2 regions of the Rossellomorea sp. GCM10028870 genome follow, and region 1 is predicted to be linked to the other one. Evidence: a T-box and tRNA genes for the amino acid it is inferred to sense, from the RefSeq annotation. Region 1 holds a T-box; the other holds one or more tRNA genes.

Region 1 (3,250 bases):
ACCATCTACTCCCTGCTTTGCTACCAGGATGGCCTCACTATTCGTTTCGATTGCTCGCTGAACGCTGGGGTAATCCGTCGTTACGAAAGGTTGACCGTTTCCTCCACCGAATATGACAATGTATCCTTTGTCAAGATGGTGAACGGCACGAAGGCGAATATAAGGTTCGGCAACCGTTGATACTGGGATAGAGGTCATCACTCGAACTTCTTTGTCGGTCTTACTTTTCAGCACACCTCTAAGCATTAAACTGTTGATGATCGTTCCAAGAGTACCAATGCTATCAGCTTCTACCCGCTCAATCCCCCAAGTATCTGCCAGACTTCCTCGAAATATATTGCCCCCGCCCACAACTATGGAAACTTCAATCCCCATATTGACGATCGACATGATTTCGCCTGCAATGTGATCAAGCTCTTCAGTGCCAAAATTATTTCCTTCCTTATCCGCCAACGCTCCACCACTTAATTTAATTAACACACGCTTGTATCTCATCACTATTCCTCCCCTGGACATAAAAAAAGAACTAAAAAGGGAATGAATACCCTTTTAGTTCTTTTTATAGGAGAAGAAATGCTGAAATATGATTGATGATTGATTAACATTCCTTCTCCCCCTCTCGCACTATTCAGAATTTTCCTTCTCTCATTGTATAGAAAATACAGGAAATGTTCAAGTGGATTTTTGAATTAGTTGGCCTTACTACCCAAGCCATTTACCTCTTCTTGTAATTTCACCATAACCTCATTTAACTCCAACACACCTACGTTTCCTTCCTTTCTCTTACGTAACGAAATAGTATCACTTTCGACCTCCTTATCCCCTATTATCATCATATATGGAACTTTTTGCATCTCTGCTTCTCTGATTTTCATACCGACTTTTTCTACACGATCATCGATTTCTACCCTAAACCCTTCTCTTTCTAATTGAGACTTCACACTTTGAGCATATTGGAGATGTGCGTCGGAGATCGGAAGGATTTTGACCTGGTGGGGAGCTAACCAAAGGGGAAAATCTCCTCCGAAATGTTCAATGATGATTGCCATAAAGCGTTCGATTGAACCGTAAATGGCTCGGTGAATCATAATCGGTCTGACTGCTCCATTGTCTTCGCCAATATATTCACACTCGAATTTTTCAGGCATTTGGAAATCAAGTTGGACCGTACCACATTGCCAGCTTCGCCCAAGAACGTCCAGTATATGAAAGTCTATTTTAGGCCCGTAGAAAGCACCGTCTCCTTTATTGATCTGATAATTGACTCCTCTCTCTTTCAATACAGCTTCCAGATCTCCTTCGGCTTGATCCCATAATTCGACGGAGCCCATAAAATCTTCCGGCCGAGTCGAAAGCTCGACCTTATAGTCAAACCCGAATTTACTATAGAAAAGATCGATAAGATCCAATACTTTATGAAGCTCCGACCGAATTTGATCTTCCCTAACAAATAGATGAGCATCATCCTGAGTGAAGGAACGGACTCTCAATAATCCGCTTAATGAACCCGATAGCTCATGTCGATGAACTAATCCCAGTTCAGCGTAACGAAGGGGTAATTCACGATAACTTCTTCTCTTGCTTTTATAGATCAAGACTGCCCCTGGGCAACTCATTGGCTTGATTGCATATTTCTGATCATCTACCTCTGAGAAATACATATTCTCATGGTAATGATCCCAGTGCCCCGACTTTTCCCATAGCTCCTGCTTCATCATAATGGGAGTCCTAATCTCCTGGTATGCTGCTTTCCGATGTTCCCTCTTCCAAAAGTCTTCTAACTCATTACGTAGTAGCATCCCTTTCGGTAAATAAAAGGGCATCCCTGGTGCTTCCTCCATCGATACAAACAGCTCCAGCTCCTGACCTAATTTCCTGTGATTTCGCTTTTCCACTTCAGATTGAATTGACATTTTGTCTCCTCCTAATCATTTTTTCATATAAAAAACCGCATTCATCCCTGTCAAGGGACGAATGCGGTCGTGGTACCACCCTAATTCCGAAGTGCTAAACAGAAGCCCTCCGCTCAAAGTTGATAACGGTTTTCCCGATTATGGATACTGACATTTCACCATAATAGCTCCAAGGTGGTAAATCATTTCCTTTTCTTCAGGGCTCTCAGCCATGTGACCCTGTTCTCTGGTAAGAAAAACAGCAAATGATTCGTGTCCTCTTCATCACTTTTTATTCAATTAATAAAAAAACCGCACCCATCCCTAACCAAGGGACGAGTGCGGTCGTGGTTCCACCCTAATTCAGAAGTGTAAATATTACTCTTCGCTTAAGTAAGATAACGGTTTTCCCGATTATGGATACTGACATTTCACCATAATAGCTCCGAGGTGGTAAGGCATTCCTTTCTCTTCAGGGCTCTCAGCCGGTGACCCTGCTCTCTGATCAAGAAAAAACGGAATGAATCATGTCCTCATCTTCGCTTTCGTATAGTATATTCAATTTTGTTAAATTTGTTATTGAAATTATATGGTAGTATTTTCTAACTGTCAAGAGTGTTTAAATAAAAAAAAGAAAAATAATCGCGACTAGAACAAGCCGATAGATCGCAAAAGGAATTAGTTTGATTTTATTAATCACCTTCAGAAAAAAGTGTATCGACAGATAAGCAAAAAGAAATGCACTTAAGAACCCAACCAATAGAAACGGTAAAAACTCAGGGGTAAAATACATCCAGTTCTTCATAAGAGAAAGCGAACTTGCTCCCAACATGATCGGAACCGCCATAATAAATGTGAAATCTGATGCTGCCCGGTAGCTTAACCCAAGTAAAACCCCTCCAGAAATGGTCGAACCCGACCGAGAAAAACCTGGCCATAATGATAAGCATTGAATAAGCCCAATCATCAGCGCTTTTTTATGGGTTATCTGATCGACATTCTCCACTGTGACAATCTTGGGACGAAACAAATCCGCTGCAATCATGAGGAAAGCACCGATTGTTAAACCAGCCAGAACTGTATTAAGCGAAAAAAGATGCTCATCGATATAATCCTCAAATAACAAGCCCAGGATCACTGCAGGAATTAATCCAGCCAGAATATGGGTTAATTTTAAATTGGATGATTTATTTGCGGTACGGTGTTTAAATCCGAGCAAATCTTTAAATCTTTCTCTAAATACAATGACAACTGCTAAAATTGATCCTAATTGAATCACAACTTTAAACGTATTTGCCGGATATTTACCCAATATCTCTTTTGATTTGATCCATAAATCGTCTACTACAATCATATGA
Region 2 (3,250 bases), on a different contig from region 1:
TGAACTACCGGACCAAAGTTTTTTCGCGATAGCGAAAATAACTATCCATGCGTGACTTATGAAAGATTAAGGATAACCTCTTATAAATATAAGTCAAAATGGTATTGCGGGGACAGGATTTGAACCTGCGACCTTCGGGTTATGAGCCCGACGAGCTACCGAACTGCTCCACCCCGCGACGATATAAATTTGTAAAGGTAAATATGGAGGAGGAAGGGGGATTCGAACCCCCGCGGGCTGTTACACCCCTGTCGGTTTTCAAGACCGATCCCTTCAGCCGGACTTGGGTATTCCTCCGTGTATAATGGACCCTGTAGGACTCGAACCTACGACCGGACGGTTATGAGCCGTCTGCTCTAACCAACTGAGCTAAGGGTCCTTATCAATCGTGCGATTTGTATTGAGTAATAGCGGCGGAGGGGATCGAACCCCCGACCTCACGGGTATGAACCGTACGCTCTAGCCAGCTGAGCTACACCGCCACGAAATATTTAGAATGTTTTTTGCACTTCTATAAAACCAATGAATGAAGTTCATGGTGGAGCCTAGCGGGATCGAACCGCTGACCTCCTGCGTGCAAAGCAGGCGCTCTCCCAGCTGAGCTAAGGCCCCAAAGAAGTGGTCGGGAAGACAGGATTCGAACCTGCGACCCCTTGGTCCCAAACCAAGTGCTCTACCAAGCTGAGCTACTTCCCGAAATATATGGCGCGCCCGAGAGGAGTCGAACCCCTAACCTTTTGATCCGTAGTCAAACGCTCTATCCAATTGAGCTACGGGCGCTAAACAATTCATTAATGACAAAGTAAGGAAAGTTACTTTGCTGTCGCAAAAAACTTTGGTGCCGAGGACCGGAATCGAACCGGTACGGTAGTCACCTACCGCAGGATTTTAAGTCCTGTGCGTCTGCCAGTTCCGCCACCCCGGCAAGTCTGGAGCGGAAGACGGGATTCGAACCCGCGACCCCCACCTTGGCAAGGTGGTGTTCTACCACTGAACTACTTCCGCGAAATAAATGGTGCGGGTGAAGGGACTTGAACCCCCACGCCTTGCGGCGCCAGATCCTAAGTCTGGTGCGTCTGCCAATTCCGCCACACCCGCAAAATGTTAGATGTTTCGCATTCGCGAAAATCTTTGGTGAGCCATGAAGGACTCGAACCTTCGACCCTCTGATTAAAAGTCAGATGCTCTACCAACTGAGCTAATGGCTCATATATAGCAAGAAACCAAATGGTGCCGGCAAGAGGACTTGAACCCCCAACCTACTGATTACAAGTCAGTTGCTCTACCAGTTGAGCTACACCGGCATATTTAATTCATGGAAGCAGTTTAAGGAAAGATATTTTGCTAGCGCAAAAATCTTTGGTGGAGGATGACGGGATCGAACCGCCGACCCTCTGCTTGTAAGGCAGATGCTCTCCCAGCTGAGCTAATCCTCCAAAATGTAAATGCTGAGTTATTTTGCTACCGCAAAAAACTTTGGTGACCCATACGGGATTCGAACCCGTGTTACCGCCGTGAAAGGGCGGTGTCTTAACCGCTTGACCAATGGGCCATATTTTCTTAACGTCCCGCTTAAGGACATGTATAACTATATCAGCTAATTTCGTAGAAGTCAACTTCTAGTTAACAAAAAACGAAAACTTTTTTCGCCATACTCAGCTTACCATTTTGGTAAGCCGAAAAAGAATATACCATATCTTTAAACATTATATCAATAGGAAAAATGACAAACTATCCAATTCAACTCAAATAAATTTACTGATCCCCTCCATAGATAATTACGAGATCAGTAAATCAATCTGGGACTACATCGCTAAATATATAACAACCGGAAGCGTGACAATGCTCATAATAGTAGAAATCAGCGTCGCACTTGAAACATTCTGCGGTTCTGTCTGGAACTGGATCGCATACATCGTAGTGTTAGCCGCTGTTGGTGTTGCCGCCATAATGATCATGATTTGCTTAGTCATGTCATCCAAAGGCATAGGCAGAACGAGTAGAGCTGCAATCATTGGGGAGGCGATCAATTTCAGTGATAAAGATGTATAGAGCTTCTTCCAATCAATCGCTTTGATCGAGATATTGGCTAATTGCATGCCAAGAGTAAGCATAATGAACGGGATCGCTGCATCCGCTATGAAATCGATCGCTTGCATGAATGTTTTGCTGATTGGCACATGAAGCAATTGGAAAGCGATGCCCCCCATTGCCCCATACACCATAGGCATTCTTTTCACTGCTTGCAGTGCTGCTTTTACACCGTTCTGCTGGGCACTCCCTTTTGCTGCATAGAATACTCCCAACGTGCTCATCAATAATTGTTGAATGACCATGAGGACAATGGCGATTTCAAGTCCTGCTGCCCCGAAGAGAAAAAAAGCGAGCGGCGTTCCATAGTTTCCGTTATTCATGAAAGCCGAGGATAATACAAGCCCGCATCGCTCCGGCTCTGTAAACCGGTAAACTTTCGACAAGATGGTAACCAGTAAGATGATAATCAAACATAATCCAATCATATAGAGGGTCAATAGACCGTACGTACTATTAATGGACTGTTCGTAGAAAGTTCGAAACACTAAAAAAGGCACCATCACATAGATGGCCATTCTTGAAAGGTTCTTAGTATCAAGTGACAGGTATTTTTGTGATACAAATCCTATCCCGAACACAAAGAAAATCGGAAGCAAAATGGTGATAAATGACATGTTTTGGTCCCTCCGCTTGATGATAAAAGGACTGTTTCCGATAAGAAGGCACCCCCCCCTTAAAGACAAACAGCCCTGATGTTGATTCATTTATATATTGAATACCACGATTCTTTCTTCAGTCATTTCCTGGATGGCATATTTAGGACCTTCTTTTCCAGATCCACTCTTCTTTACTCCTCCGTAAGGCATTTGATCGACACGGTATCCTGAAGTATCATTGATCATCAGTCCACCGACTTCGATTTCATCGGCCGCTTTCATGGCAAAGGCTAAACTATTTGTAAATAAGCCAGCCTGAAGCCCATACTCGGAGTCGTTCACTCTTGCGATTACTTCTTCTTCTGTTTGATAGGTAGTGACGGCAACAACGGGACCAAATACTTCCTGACGGCACACTTTCATATCATCATGTACATGAGTGAGAATGGTAGGTTGATAGAATACACCCTCACGTCTGCCACCTGTTTCAATGACAGCTCCACTGCTTACAGCTTCATTCACCCACTGCTCAACTCGGATGGCTTCCTTTTCTGCAATCA

What was found. A T-box is a leader RNA that pairs with one kind of tRNA and senses whether it is charged. The one in region 1 lies ahead of thrS (threonine--tRNA ligase), so its partner is inferred to be a tRNA-Thr.
Region 2: it encodes a tRNA-Thr, which carries the amino acid that the T-box ahead of thrS (threonine--tRNA ligase) is inferred to sense. The anticodon was not compared.

The regions. Positions count from the first base shown of each region.
Region 1 is NZ_JBHTGN010000001.1:1,286,439-1,289,688, forward strand. It holds gene pyrH (UMP kinase) at 1-495, opposite strand, end outside; gene thrS (threonine--tRNA ligase) at 690-1,913, opposite strand; T-box leader at 1,964-2,187, opposite strand; T-box leader at 2,221-2,441, opposite strand; gene ACFQWC_RS06760 (undecaprenyl-diphosphate phosphatase) at 2,512-3,250, opposite strand, start outside.
Region 2 is NZ_JBHTGN010000005.1:434,214-437,463, reverse strand. It holds tRNA gene ACFQWC_RS20525 (tRNA-Asp) at 1-14, opposite strand, end outside; tRNA gene ACFQWC_RS20520 (tRNA-Met) at 105-178, opposite strand; tRNA gene ACFQWC_RS20515 (tRNA-Ser) at 205-297, opposite strand; tRNA gene ACFQWC_RS20510 (tRNA-Ile) at 306-379, opposite strand; tRNA gene ACFQWC_RS20505 (tRNA-Met) at 409-482, opposite strand; tRNA gene ACFQWC_RS20500 (tRNA-Ala) at 537-612, opposite strand; tRNA gene ACFQWC_RS20495 (tRNA-Pro) at 620-696, opposite strand; tRNA gene ACFQWC_RS20490 (tRNA-Arg) at 704-780, opposite strand; tRNA gene ACFQWC_RS20485 (tRNA-Leu) at 837-925, opposite strand; tRNA gene ACFQWC_RS20480 (tRNA-Gly) at 931-1,005, opposite strand; tRNA gene ACFQWC_RS20475 (tRNA-Leu) at 1,014-1,098, opposite strand; tRNA gene ACFQWC_RS20470 (tRNA-Lys) at 1,133-1,208, opposite strand; tRNA gene ACFQWC_RS20465 (tRNA-Thr) at 1,229-1,304, opposite strand; tRNA gene ACFQWC_RS20460 (tRNA-Val) at 1,361-1,436, opposite strand; tRNA gene ACFQWC_RS20455 (tRNA-Glu) at 1,478-1,552, opposite strand; gene ACFQWC_RS20450 (AEC family transporter) at 1,806-2,708, opposite strand; gene ACFQWC_RS20445 (aldehyde dehydrogenase family protein) at 2,799-3,250, opposite strand, start outside.